Regions from separate parts of the Nonomuraea sp. NPDC046570 genome, predicted to be linked through region 2. Evidence: riboswitches for the same ligand, from Rfam matches in the RefSeq annotation. Region 2 holds a riboswitch; the other holds the start of a gene.

Region 1 (7,035 bases), on a different contig from region 2:
CGTTCTCCAGAAGCTGGCCGAGCACGATGTCGGTGGCCAGCGCGTCACCCAGCACGTGCGGGAGGCCCTTGGGGATCACCACCTCGACCTGGTGCCTGTCGGACAGCTCCGGCAGGCCGAGCGTCGCGGCGCGGACGCGGTCGGCCAGGTCGAACGACTCGATCCGCACGGCCAGCTCGTCCGCTCCCGCCCGTGCGCCGAGTAACAGGTGATCCATCAGCAGGCCCAGCGACCTGGCCCGCTCGGCGATCGTGTGCACCGCGGAGCGCCGCTCGTCGTCGGCCAGGCTGTCCCAGCGGGCGTCCAGCGTGCTGGCGAACCCGCGCACCACCGTGATCGGGGTGCGCAGCTCGTGGCTGGTGGTGGCCAGGAAGAGATCCTTGGCCTCCTCCAGCTCCTTGGCCGTGGTGACGTCGCGGAAGTCGACGACCACCTCGCCGGTCTGCCTGATCTCGGCGCTGACCACGTCGAGCCACCGGCCCGTCTCCAGTTGGAAGGTGAGCTTCTCGCCCGGCGGCGGCAGCGGGAACGGCGGCGGCCGGCCGATCACGTCGTCGGCGCCGAACCCGGTGAGCTCGCCCGCCGCCGGGTTCCACTGGATGACCCTGCCGGGCCCGTCGAGCACCGCGATGCCGTCCGCGCTGGCGTCGAACACCGCCCGCTCGTGCGTCCGCTGACGCAGCACGTCCTGGTACGCCACGGCGTTCCCGGCCGCGATCCCCGCATGCCCCGCCAGCAGCTCCAGCAGCTCCAGCTCGACATGTCCGGGCTTGCGCTTGGCGAACAGCGCGTAGAGCGCGCCGTACGGCCGGCCGCCCACCGCCGCCAGGCCCAGCGCGATCGTGTGCAACCCCGGCAGTTCGGCCCAGATCAGGTCGCCGAGCCCGTGCGACTCCAGCATCACCGTCTTGCCCGTCCGCAGCAGCTTGCCCACCAGGCTGGTCCGCAGGTCGGCGGTCGCCTCGCGCAGGGACTCCGGTAGCTGGTGCGCGCCGACCAGCCGCAGCCGCTCGCCCTCGATGAGCACGAACCCGCCCGCGTCGGCGCCGGTCAGCTCGGTGAGACTGGCCGCGATGCGGTCCAGCACCGTGTGCAGCTCCAACTCGGCGTTGATGTCGCCGACCACGTCGGTGAGCCGCCGCACCAGACGCGCCCGGCGCGCCCCCCGATCCCTGGCCGCCTGGTCGTCCTGGATGAGGTGGTGCACCTGGACGTACCCGGTCACCGACGAGCCCTGGATCAGCGCGCTGGTGTCCACCCTGACGTCGAGGACCGTGCCGTCCCGGCGGAACCGTTTGGTGTTCAGCGAGACCTGCCCGCCGGTGCGCACCCGCTCCAGCACCGCGTTGTGCTCGGCGGTCAGCTCGCCCGGCACGATCGGCGCCCGGCGGCCCACGAGCTCGGCGGCGGTCCAGCCGAACAGGCGCTCGGCCGCCGGGTTCCAGACGAGCACCGTCTGGTCCCGGTCGAGGGCGATGACGGCGTTGGGTGAGCTGTCCAGCACGGCACGGGCCATCCCGTCGTCCATGCCGGCCCTCTCGTCACCCACACCTCCATAGTGCCGGTGGTGTGCTCCCTCCGCAGGCCGATCCGTCCGATACGCTGCGAACACAGGGATCCCCGTACGCGAAAAGGGTGAGGTTATGTCAACCGGCGACCTCGATGCCCTGCTGCGGGTGACGTCACCCCATTACCGGGGTGAGGGGCCGCCCGACATCGCCTTCGGCACCTACGAGGGAGCCCTCGGCACGCTCGTCCTCGCGGTCACCGGCCGAGGTGTGCTGGCCTGCAGCTTCGACGACGAGCACACCGTGTTCGAGCGGATCGCCGAGCGGGTGGGCAGCTCCATCGGCCCCGACTCGCGGCGGCTCGACCCGGTCCGCCGGGAGCTCGACGCCTACTTCTCGCGCCGCCTGCGCGCCTTCACCACGCCGGTCGACCTGCAGCTCACCACATCGTTCGGGCGCACAGTGCTGCAGATGATGATGGCCGTGCCGTACGGCCAGGCCACCACCTACCGCGAGCTCGCCGAGCGCATCGGCCGGCCGCAGGCGTTGCGTGCCGTGGGCAACGCGCTGAGCGAGAACCCCGTCTGCGTGTTCGTGCCCTGTCACCGCATCGCGCAGGAGGACGGCGGCCTCGGCGGCTACGCGGGTGGCGCGGCCGCCAAGGAACGCCTGCTGCGCGTCGAGGGCGCTCGCTGACCCTCCGCTACGCGGTGCGGCGCTTGAGGGTGCCGATGGCCAGGGTGAGCAGGCCCGAAACCAGGAAGGCGCCCAGCGCGGCGCTCATCCACGGCTGCGGGGTGAAGCCGACGGCCTCGCGCACGCCGTTCCAGATCGCGGCCCACCACGACACCGTCGAGGGTGCGGCCAGCAGCCACCAGGTGACGAAGCCCAGCGCCCACGGCACGGTCATCAGCCAGCGGGAGGGGGCGTCGCGCGCGGTGTTCCAGTTCGCGCCCCGGCCGAGCAGGAAGTAGTCCACGGCCAGGACGCCCAGCATCGGGACGAACACCGCGCCGATGATGCTGAGGAAGGCGCTGTAGGAGTTGACGTCCACGACCAGCGCGACGGCCGTGATGAGCACGCTGATGGCGACCGAGAAGATCCGCCGGTCCACCCGGGGCATCAGGTTCTGCAGGGACATGGTGACCGAGTACACGTTCGCGAACGACTGGTCGGTCTCCCTGAGCACCAGGATGCCGAAGAACAGCGCGCCGAGCGGCGCCGCCACGAACGGCGCGAAGACCGCGGTCGGGTCCGCCAGCACCGCCTGGTGACCGGCGATGGCCACCGCGTACACGCCGATCGCCAGGCAGGCCACCTGGGCGATCGTGTACCCGCCGACGACGCCGGCGAAGGCCGCCTTGCTGGAGCGCGAGTGCCTGGCGAAGTCGGCGGCCATCGGCACCCACGACACCGACAGGGCGATCACGAAGTCGACGGCGGGCGCGAAGGCGTGCCAGGTCCCGCCCGTCTGCGCGGGCGCCTCCCGCAGGAGCACCACCGCGAACCAGATCGTGGAGATGATCACACCGACCGTGACGACCCTGCGGATCAGCCGGATCGCCCCGAGCGGGTAGATCGTGAACGCCATGGTGATCACCCCCGCGACGATCACCCAGACCGCGTACGGCACCGCCGTGCCGAAGATGGCCTGGGCGCCACTGGCGATCACCCAGAGCTCGAACGCGCCCCAGCCGACCATCTGGATGATGTTCAGCACGGTCGGGACGTACGACAGTTTCGCCCCGAACAGGCCGCGCAGCAGCACCATCGCGGGCTGCCCCGTCTGGGCGCCGGGGATGGCGGCCAGGCCGACCATGGCGGTGCCGATGAGGCTGCCGACGACCGTGGCGGTGACAGCGGCGGTCATGGACAGCGGGTCGTCGTCGAGAAGGGGGTTGATCAGAAACAGCGCGAAGGAGAAACCGAGCAGGCTGACCGCGAGGTTGGCCCAGAAGGCCCCCTGGTCGAGGACGCCCAGCGTTCTGGGCGCCGGCTCGTCAAGGGTGAGGGGGGCTTCCGCACGTTTGGTCTCATCGACGACAGGCGTCATCACACGCTCCCTACGCCGGCATTACCCGGACAGGTTCATGCGGTCGGCGGCGCGTTCGAGGTCTCCCTCGGCGTGGATCCGCCCTCTCAGCCCGGTCTTCGCCCGAGCTCCCGCGGGTTGTGTAGTTTTCGTCCCGGATTATGTCATCAAGCCCCCCGTCCGCAACCCACAGGGGTGAGATGCCAGGGTTGGGTGTCATGGCGATATCTGCGGAACTGCATGCGATCGGGCTGCCTCTGGTGGAGGCGCAGCTCGCCCACCCCACGGTGGCGGGGATCGGCAGGGGGGACCTGGCCGAGCCGGTGTTCAGGTCGTGGCTGGAGCAGGACTACCTGTTCCTGCACGACTACGTGCGAGTCTTCGCCAGGTTGGCGTGGCAGGCGCCGGCGAAGCATCTGGGCGACCTCGTCGATCTGGCCCACACGACCTTCCACGACGAACTGGACCTGCACCGGACCCTGTCCGCCGAGTTCGGGGCGGACCTGGAGGGGGCGAAGAAGGGGCCGGCCTGCGAGGCGTACACCGGGTTCCTGCTCTCCTCGGCGGCCTCGTACGCCGAGGGGCTCGCGGCGTTGTACCCCTGCATGTGGGGCTACTCCAGGCTGGGCGCGATGCTGGCCGCCGACCCGCCCGCCGAGCCGAGGTACCGGGCCTGGGTCGACACCTACGCCGATCCCGGATTCGCCGCGCTCACCGAACGGATCGCCGAGATGATCGACGAGGCGGCACCCGACCCGGACCGGGCCAAGGCGCTGTTCACCGAGGGGATGGCACACGAGCTCGCGTTCTGGGACGTCCCCTGAAAGTTGTCCACAGCCTGTGGACAACTTTTGTGACCGTACGCTGGTGGCATGCCGGAGCTTCCCGAAGTGGAGTCGCTCGCCGAGTTCCTGCGTGAGCGGGCGGTGGGCCGTACGATCGCGGGCGTCGACGTGGTCGCCTTCCAGGCGCTGAAGACGTTCGACCCGCCCGCCACCGCCCTCGCCGGGCTGACCGTGACCGCCGTGTCGAGGCACGGCAAGTTCCTCGACCTCGACTGCGACGGCCTGCACTTCGTCACCCACCTCGCCAGGGCGGGCTGGCTGCGCTGGCGCGACGACCTGTCCACCGCCAAACCGGTCCGCCCCGGCAAGGGCCCCCTCGCAGTCCGGGTACGGCTGGCGCCCGACGACGACGGCCTGGCCCCGGGCTTCGAGCTGACCGAGGCGGGCACCCAGAAGCGCCTGGCCGTCTACGTCACCCGGGATCCCGCCCAGCTCCCGGGCATCGCCGCCCTCGGGCCCGACCCGCTCGCCGACTCCTTCACCGTGGACGCGCTGAAGGCGATCGTGGGCGGGAGCCGTAGCCAGATCAAGGGGCTGCTGCGGGACCAGAAGGTCATCGCCGGGATCGGGAACGCCTACTCGGACGAGGTGCTGCACGCGGCGCGGATGTCGCCGTTCAAGATCGCTTCCTCGTTGACCGACGCGCAGGTCGCCGACCTGCACGAGGCGATCGTCGGCACGCTGCGGGACGCGGTCGAGCGGGCCCGCGGGGTGGCGGCCAAGGATCTGAAGTCGGAGAAGAAGTCGGGCCTTCGGGTGCACAACCGCGCGGGGCAGCCGTGCGACGTGTGCGGGGACACGATCAGGGAGGTGTCGTTCGCCGATTCCTCCCTGCAGTACTGCCCGACCTGTCAGACCGGCGGCAAACCGCTGGCCGACCGCCGCCTGTCCAAACTGCTCAAATAGGGCTCAGGCCACGAACGGGGGCTGCCCGGACTCGCTCACCATGGGCCGCTGGGCGAACTGCCAGGACTGCATGCCGCCGCCGACGTTCACCGCGGTGCGGCCGATGTGGTTGAGCCAGGCGGCCGCCTGCGCGGACCGGCCGCCGACCCGGCAGACCACGTAGACGGTCTGCTCGGCCGGAACCTCGTCGACTCGCGCCTGGAGCTGGCCCAGCGGGATGTGCACGGCCTCGGGGGCGTGGCCCGCCACCCATTCGTCCTGCTCGCGCACGTCGAGCAGGTAGCCGTCGGCGGGGACGTCGTGGGCCTCGATCTCAGGAACCGTCATGCCTCCATTCTCCCAGGCCAGGGAGAGTGTCGGGCACCTACTTCAGGGAGGCGTGCTGACGAAGCCTTGACGACGTAGGGTCGGGGCATGACCGTGACGATCGCCGAAGAGGTACTCCTGCTCGCGCACAGCGAGGACGAAGGCAAGCAGCTCATCGGCTCCAACGAGCTGAACGCGGCGCTCGGCGGCGCCGTCCTCGCCGAACTGGCGCTGAGCGGCAGGCTCGAACTGTCCGCGAAGAAGGTCGTCGTCACCGACCCGGCCCCGCTCGGCGACCCGGAGCTGGACGCGACCCTCGCCCGCATCGCCGACCAGGGCAGGGACCGCAAGCCCGAATGGTGGGTCTACAAACTCCACTCGAGCAAGCTGCGCGACCGCCTGCTCACCAGACTCGCCGAGAGCGGGGTGCTCACCCACGAGCGCGGCAAGGTCATGGGCATCTTCCCCGTCAACCGCTGGCCGGAGGCCGACGGCCAGGTGGAGGCCGAGGTGCGCGAGCGAGTGGCGAGCGCGCTCGGCGGCGCCGACCCCGACGAGCGCACGGCGGTGCTCATCGCCGTCCTGCACGCCGCCAAGCTCGACCGCAAGGCCTTTCCCGGCGCGAGCAAGGAACGCGTCAAGGAGATCACCGAGGGCGCCTGGGCGGGCGAGGCGGTGGCCAAGACCATCGCCTCGATCAACGCCGTCATCATGACCGCCGCCACCACCGCGGCGATCAGCGGAGCCGTCGCCGGATCCAGCTAACCCTTGTCCAGCACGTCCTGGGGCACCGGCTTGTCCTCCTTGAGCGCGTTGAACAGCCGGGTCGCCTTCGCGGTGTCCCACTTGACCGCCGTCCCGCCGCCCGCGATCTCGTTCCCGCCGAACGGCACGACCGTGGTGACCGGGCTGCCGCCCATCGCCAGGCCGAGCGAGAGCAGGTCGAACGCGCCGGTCGAGGTGTCGGTGGTGACCGAGTCGGTGGCGCTCATCGCCAGCGGGATCGACGTGAACGGGTTGATCAGCACCCCGGGACTGGCCGCCTTTTTCACGACCGCGCCGAGGAACTGCCGCTGCCGCTTGGTGCGCTCGAAGTCGGGCAGCGCGCCGCCCTTGCGGGTACGCACATAGCCGAGTGCCTGCCCGCCGGTGAGGATCTGGCGCCCCTTCTTGAGCTTGAGCCCGGCCTTGGGGTCGTTGATGTTCTGCGAGACGTTGATCTCGACCCCGCCGACCGCGTCCACGATGTCGACGAACCCGGCGAACCCGATCTCCATGTAGTTGTCGACGCGGATGCCGGTGACGTTCTCGACGGTACGGGCCAGCAGCCTGGGGCCACCGATGGCGTACGCGGCGTTGAGCTTGTTGCGGCCCTGGCCGGGGATGGTGACGGCGGAGTCGCGGGGCAGGCTGACCAGCGTCGGCCTGTCGCCGCCGG
Region 2 (7,035 bases):
CTGATTCAGGCCGAGAGGGCGGGGGCGGTGTGGTTGAGGCGCTGGTAGACCTCGCGAGTGGCCTTCGAGCGGTTGAAGGTGATGAAGTGGATGCCCGGGGCGCCCTCGTCCAGCAGGCGCTGGCACATCTCCGCGCCGTGCTCGATGCCCAGGCGGCGGACCGCGGCCGGGTCGTCGGCGACCGCCTCGAAGCGGCGGGCCAGCGCGGCCGGGAACGGCGCCCCCGACAGCTGCTCCGACCTGCCGATGGTGCTCAGCTGGGTGACCGGCATGATGCACGGGATGATGGGCGTGTCGCAGCCGCGCGCCGCCACCCGGTCGCGCAGCCGCAGGTAGTCGTCGGCCTCGAAGAACATCTGGGTGATCGCGTAGTCGGCGCCCGCCTCGCACTTGCGCACGAAGTACTCGGTGTCGGACTCGATGGTGGCCGAACGCGGGTGCTTGTACGGGAAGGCGGCCACGCCCACGCAGAAGTCGCCGGACTGGCGGATCAGCCGGACCAGGTCCTCGGCGTACAGCACGCCTTCGGGGTGCCGGATCCACTCGGCGGAGACGTCGCCGGGCGGATCGCCGCGCACGGCCAGGATGTTGCGCACCCCGGCGTCGGCGAAGCGGCCGACCAGGTGGCGCAGCTCGCGGACGGAGTGGTTGACGGCGGTGAAGTGCGCCACGGGGGTGAGGGTGGTCTCGTGCGCCACCCGCTCCACGATGTCGACCGTGCGGTCGCGGGTGGAGCCGCCGGCGCCGTACGTCACCGAGACGAACGTCGGCTGCAGCGCCTCCAGCTCCCTGATCGCCCGCCAGAGCTGCCGCTCGCCCTCGTCGGTCTTGGGCGGCATGAACTCGAACGAGAACGACCGCTCACCGGATGCGAGCAGCTCACGGACGGTGGGAACGCGATCCGGAAGGACGGAGGGACGACCGAGTGCCATGCGTCCAGGGTACAGGTCCCGTCACAGGGCAGCCGGGAGATCGAAGCGGGCATCTCCGACCATTAGTCTCAAGGCATGACCACTCACGCCGCCAGCCTCGACGTACTCCGCACCCAGGTGGAGCATCGCCTGCGGGAGTTCGTCGGCCGCCAGCGGCCCATCGTCGGCGACGGCGATCTGCAGCCGCTGCTGACGGCGGCGGGCGAGCTCCTGTCGGGCGGCAAGCGGCTGCGGCCCGCCTTCTGCTACTGGGGCTGGCGCGGCGCCGGCGGCGGCGACGACCCGGCGATCTACACCGCGGCGGCGTCGCTGGAGCTGCTGCAGGCCAGCGCGCTGGTGCACGACGACGTGATGGACAAGAGCGACCTGCGCCGCGGCATGCCCGCCGCGCACCGCCGCTTCCAGGCGCTGCACGAGAACTCCGCCTGGCACGGCTCGGCCGAGCAGTTCGGCGAGGGCGCCGCGATCCTGCTGGGCAACCTGCTGCTCATCTGGTCGGGCGAGATGTGGCGCACCAGCGGCCTGCCGTCGGCCAGTCTGGCGGCGGCCCAGCCCGTGCACGACCACATGCGCACCGAGCTGATGTGCGGCCAGTACCTGGACCTGCTGGAGCAGGCCCACGGGGAGAACACCTTCGACTCGGCGCTGCGGGTGGCGCTGTACAAGAGCGGCAAGTACTCCGTGGAGCAGCCGCTCCGCCTCGGCCTGGTGCTGGGCGCGGGCACCCGCGAGCCGTGGGTGGACGAGCTGTGCGTGACGTACGGCCGGCGCGTCGGCATCGCCTTCCAGCTCCGCGACGACATCCTCGGCGTGTTCGGCGACCCGGCCGAGACGGGCAAACCGGCCGGTGACGACCTGCGCGAGGGCAAGCGGACCATGCTGGTCGCCCGCACCCTGGCCCTGGCGGCGCCCGGGGACGCCGCCCTGGTGCGCAAGCTGCTGGGCGACCCCGCGCTGGACGCCGAGGGCGTGGCCGCGCTGCGCTCGGTGATCGAGGGCAGCGGGGCGCTCGCCGCCTGCGAGGAGATGATCGCCGAGTACCTGGAGGCGGCGCTGGGCTGCCTGGCGGAGGCCCCCATCACGCAGGCGGCCAGAAGCGGCCTGGCCGAACTGGCCGTGGCCGCCACCAGCCGCCGCGCGTAGGTCGCCGCGCCCGGGTCAGGCCGCCAGTCGCTTGGCGAACTCGGCCGCCGCGGCGGCGGGGTCACCGGCCTCGGTGATGGCGCGGACGACGACGACCCGGCGCACGCCGTACGACATGACCTCGCCGAGGTTGTCCAGGTCGATGCCGCCGATGCCGAACCACGGACGGTCGGTGCCGAGGCCCGCGGCGTGCGTGAGCAGGCCGGGGCCGGGCGCGTGGCGGCCGGGCTTGGTCGGGGTCGGCCAGATCGGGCCGCAGCAGAAGTAGTCGACGCCCTCCTCCACGGCCGCCGCCGAGGCTTCGGCGGGCGAGTGCGTGGAGCGCCCGATCAGCACGTCCGGCCCGAGGATGTCGCGCGCGACGGCGACGGGCAGGTCGTCCTGGCCGAGGTGGAGCACGTCGGGGCGGGCGGCGTAGGCGATGTCCGCCCGGTCGTTGACGGCCAGCAGCTTGCCGTGCCGGTCGCAGGCGTCGCGGAAGACCTCCAGCAGCGCGAGCTCCTCACGGGCCTCCAGCCCCTTCTCCCTGAGCTGGACGATGTCCACGCCCGAGGAGAGCACGGCGTCGAGGAACGCGGGCAGGTCGCCGCGTTCCCGGCGGCCGTCGGTGCAGAGGTAGAGCCTGGCGTCAGAAAGCGAGGGCTTGGGCACGCCGCTTGACCTCGGTATGGCGACCGGCCCTGATGGCCTCGGCCGGTGAGCCGGGCAGCGAGTCGTCGGGTGTGAACAGCCAGCGCAGCGCCTCGGCGTCGTCGTAGCCGGCGTCGAGGAGCAGGGTCAGGGTACCGGAGAGCCCCTTGACCACCTCGCGGCCGTCCAGGAAGACGGCGGGGACCTGGGGACCGCCACCGCCTCTGCGTACGCCGATGAGTTTGCGCTCCTTCAGGAGCTGCTTCGTCCGACCGATCGTGAGGTCGAGGCGCTGGGCCACTTCGGGGAGAGTGAGCCACTCGGCGACGAGCTGGTCGGTCTCCCGGTCGATCTGTGCAACAGAAAGCGTCACGAATCCACCACTACCACATTGCACCCTTGCTCAAACAACACAGTCACGTACGGCCACCTCGGGGTCTTTCAGCCTGCTGGGGTCCAGCCGCTGCCCGCCCTCGACGATCCTGCGGCCCTGGACCAGATCGCGCGGCCGGTCGACGGTGAGGATCGCCGCCAGCCTGTCATCGCCGGTCAGCCAGCAGATCGCCCACTTGCCGCCGGCCGAGGGGTCGCCCCGGAGCAGCAGGCGCGCGTCGGCCTGGTGGCCAGCGTACTGGACCATGTGGCCGAACTGCTCCGACCAGAAGTACGGCACCGGGTCGTAGACGGCCTGCTCGCCGAGCAGGGTGGCGGCGGCGACCTCGGGGGCGGCCAGCGCGTTGTCCCAGTGCTCGACGCGCAGCCTGGTGCCGAAGCGGCGCGACCACCAGGCCGCGCAGTCGCCCACCGCGACCACGCCGGGCAGCGAGGTGCGCAGGTGCTCGTCGGTGACGACGCCGTTGTGCAGGTCGATGTCGGAGCCGGCCAGCCACTCGATCGACGGGCGCACGCCGATGCCGGTGACGACCACGTCGGCCTCGATCCAGCCGCCGCCGACCAGGTCCAGGCCGCCCGGCTCGACGGAGCTCACCATGGTGTCCAGGCGCAGGTCGACGCTGTCGTACCAGGGGATGGTGTGGGCGCCGGCGTCCGCGCCGACGGCGTGCGCGAGCGGGGCGGCGGCGGCCTCGACCACGGTCACCGCGCAGCCGGCCCGGACCGCGGCGGTGGCCACCTCGGCGCCGATCCAGCCCGCGCCGATGATCGCCACCTTGGCGCCGGGGACGAGCAGGGAGCGCAGCTCCAGCGCGTCGTCGAGGGTGCGCAGCACGTGCTGGACCCCCTCGCCACGCAGCGTGACCGGCTCGGCGCCGGTGGCGATGACCAGGCCGTCGTAGGCGATCTCGCCCTCGGTCGTCTCGACCACGCCCGCGCGCAGGCCCTTGGCGGCCACCCCGGGCCTGAAGTCGACGGCGAGCGCCTCGAGGTCGAGGTCGACGAAGGAGGAGTCGGCCTCACCGAGCAGCACGGCCTTCGACAGGGGTGGACGGTCGTAGGGCCGATGCGGCTCCTCGCCGACCAGCGTGACGCGACCGTCGAATCCTCTCGCCCTCAGCGCCTCGACGCTGCGCACTCCGGCCAGCCCCGCTCCCACGACCACGACATGATTCACAATCATGACCCTAGGTTGCCTACGGGGGGTAACGCCAATGACGGCCACGTGACGAACCCGTCAATTCTCTCGCACAGTAGGCTGAAGAAGTAAGACGCGCGGGAGTCCGGCCACAACCGGGCTGAGAGGAAGGCTGCACGGGCCTTCGACCGCAAGACACCTGATCCGGATCATGCCGGCGAAGGGAGCGGGATGAATCGAACCGCGAACGCGATCGTCGTCGGCGGCGGCGTCATCGGCCTGTCCGCGGCCTGGCGGCTGGCCCGCACGGGCCGCTCGGTGGCGCTGGTGGACCCCGCGCCCGCCTCGGGCGCCTCGCACGCGGCGGCGGGCATGCTGGCGCCGCTCAGCGAGGTCACCTACACCGAGGAGCCGCTGCTCAGGCTCGGTCTCGCGTCGCTGGAGCGGTGGCCGCGGTTCGCCGCGGAACTGACCGCCGACAGCGGGCTCGACCTCGACTACCGCGCCGAGGGGACGCTCGACGTGGCCTTCGGGGCCGACGACCTGGCCGCGCTGGACGAGCTGGCCGCGTTCATGGACAAGCTGGGGCTGCCGGTGGAGCGGCTGACCGGGCGCGAGTGCCGCCGCCTGGAGCCGATGCTCGCGCCGTCGGTGCGCGGCGGGCTGCTGGCGGGCGCCGACGCGTGGGTGGACCCGCGCCGCGTCACCGCCGCGCTGCTCGCCGCCCTGCGGCGGCTCGGCGTGCCGGTGGTCCGCGAACGCGCGACCGAACTGGTCCGCGACGGCGACACCGTCCTCGGCGTACGGCTGGCGCCCCCTGGAGCCCCCGCCACCCACCCCGGCCGGGTCCTCGCCGGAGACGTGATCCTGGCCGCCGGAACCTGGAGCGCCGAGCTGGCCAACGTGCCCGTGCGCCCGATCAAGGGCCAGATCATGCGCCTGCGCTCCCCCAGCCCCCTGCTGGGCCGCTGCGTCCGCGGCGTCGTGCATGGCTCGCCCGTGTACCTGGTGCCGCGCGGCGACGGCGAGCTGGTCGTCGGCGCCACCCAGGAGGAGCTCGGCTTCGACACCAGGGTCACCGCCGGCGGCCTGTACGAGCTGCTGCGCGACGCCCGCGAGCTGGTCCCCGGCGTCACCGAGCTCGAACTGGCCGAGGTGGTGGCGGGCCTGCGTCCTGGCACCCCCGACAACCTGCCGCTCGTCGGCCCGAGCCGGGCCCCCGGGCTCAGCCTGGCCACCGGGCACCACCGGGGCGGCGTCCTGCTCGCCCCGCTGACGGCGGCCCTGCTCCAGGGGGAGGAGGGCGCGCTGGCCGCGCTCTGCTCCCCTCAGCGGTTCTCGTGAAAGAAGCATGAATGAACGTGACGATCAACGGCAGTGCGCACGAGGTGCCTTCGGGGACGACGGTGGCGCAAGCCGTACGGGCCCTGACCGAGGCGACGACCGGGGTGGCTGTGGCGGTGAACGACGAGGTGGTGACCAGGAGCACCTGGGAGACGACCGCGCTCGCCGACAGCGACCGCGTCGAGGTGCTCACGGCGGTGCAGGGTGGATGAGCTGATCATCGCCGGGGAGTCGTTCTCCTCCCGGCTCATCATGGGCACCGGCGGCGCCCCGTCCCTGGAGGTGCTGGACCGGGCGCTGGCCGCCTCCGGGACCGAGCTGACCACGGTGGCGATGCGGCGGCTCGACCCGGGCTCCCGCGGCTCGGTACTGGACGTCCTGCGCGAGCGGAAGATCAAGGTGCTGCCGAACACCGCGGGCTGTTTCACCGCGGGCGAGGCCGTGCTGACCGCCCGGCTGGCCCGGGAGGCGCTCGGCACCGACTGGGTCAAGCTGGAGGTCATCGCCGACGAGCGGACCCTGCTGCCCGACCCGATCGAGACGTTCGACGCGGCCGAGCGGCTGGTGGCCGAGGGGTTCGTGGTCCTGCCGTACATCGGGGACGATCCGGCGCTGGCGCGGCGGCTGGAGCAGGCGGGGTGCGCGGCGGTGATGCCGCTGGGCGCGCCGATCGGCTCCGGCCTGGGCATCCGCAACCCGCACAACATCGAGCTGATCGTCGAGGCGGCGTCGGTGCCGGTGATCCTGGACGCGGGCATCGGTACGGCGAGCGACGCGACGCTGGCCATGGAGCTCGGCTGCGACGCCGTGCTCCTCGCCACCGCGGTGACCCGCGCGCAGCGGCCGGAGACGATGGCGGAGGCGATGCGGGGAGCCGTCACGGCGGGGCGGCTGGCCCGGCTGGCTGGACGTATTCCCATGCGTCGCTATGCTCAAGCTTCGTCACCCACGTCGCCGTGATCCACTGCGGGGGCCACGTCTCGGCATCGGTTTCGGATAGTCGGGCCCTGCCGGTGGCAAAACGCCCGTAAACTCGGCCGCGTGGACACGACGATTGCGGACCCCCTCGTCGGGCGGCTTCTCGACGGGCGCTATCGCATCGAGTCCCGGATCGCCCGGGGCGGGATGGCGACGGTCTACCTGGCGCTAGACACCCGGCTCGACCGCACGGTCGCGCTGAAGGTGATGCACGGCTCGCTCGCCGAGGACCCGGCGTTCGTCCGCAGGTTCATCGGCGAGGCCAAGTCGGTGGCGAGCCTGTCGCACCCGAACGTGGTGCACGTCTTCGACCAGGGCACCGACGGCGACGTCGTCTACCTGTCGATGGAGTACGTGCCCGGCAGGACCCTGCGCGACGTGCTCAGGCAGCGCGGCAGGCTGCCCGGCCGGGAGGCGCTGGAGATCATGATCCCGGTGCTGGCCGCGCTCGGCGCGGCGCACCAGCAGGGCATGGTG

Evidence for each region. Region 2 has a riboswitch for thiamine pyrophosphate ahead of thiO (glycine oxidase ThiO). Riboswitches for the same ligand answer to the same signal wherever they lie in the genome.
Region 1: another riboswitch for thiamine pyrophosphate. It lies ahead of ABZ911_RS24535 (cytosine permease); the one in region 2 lies ahead of thiO (glycine oxidase ThiO).

The regions. Positions count from the first base shown of each region.
Region 1 is NZ_JBEYZF010000016.1:66,011-73,045, reverse strand. It holds gene ABZ911_RS24545 (PAS domain S-box protein) at 1-1,528, opposite strand, end outside; gene ABZ911_RS24540 (methylated-DNA--[protein]-cysteine S-methyltransferase) at 1,644-2,204, shown strand; gene ABZ911_RS24535 (cytosine permease) at 2,212-3,561, opposite strand; TPP riboswitch at 3,552-3,685, opposite strand; gene ABZ911_RS24530 (transcriptional regulator) at 3,759-4,364, shown strand; gene ABZ911_RS24525 (DNA-formamidopyrimidine glycosylase family protein) at 4,413-5,291, shown strand; gene ABZ911_RS24520 (rhodanese-like domain-containing protein) at 5,295-5,618, opposite strand; gene ABZ911_RS24515 (GPP34 family phosphoprotein) at 5,706-6,362, shown strand; gene ABZ911_RS24510 (LCP family protein) at 6,359-7,035, opposite strand, start outside.
Region 2 is NZ_JBEYZF010000002.1:235,422-242,456, reverse strand. It holds gene ABZ911_RS04760 (GNAT family protein) at 1-4, shown strand, start outside; gene metF (methylenetetrahydrofolate reductase [NAD(P)H]) at 6-932, opposite strand; gene ABZ911_RS04750 (polyprenyl synthetase family protein) at 1,008-2,075, shown strand; gene thiE (thiamine phosphate synthase) at 2,091-2,726, opposite strand; gene ABZ911_RS04740 (Rv2175c family DNA-binding protein) at 2,704-3,078, opposite strand; gene ABZ911_RS04735 (FAD-dependent oxidoreductase) at 3,109-4,275, opposite strand; TPP riboswitch at 4,364-4,479, shown strand; gene thiO (glycine oxidase ThiO) at 4,468-5,580, shown strand; gene thiS (sulfur carrier protein ThiS) at 5,592-5,792, shown strand; gene ABZ911_RS04720 (thiazole synthase) at 5,785-6,540, shown strand; gene pknB (Stk1 family PASTA domain-containing Ser/Thr kinase) at 6,622-7,035, shown strand, end outside.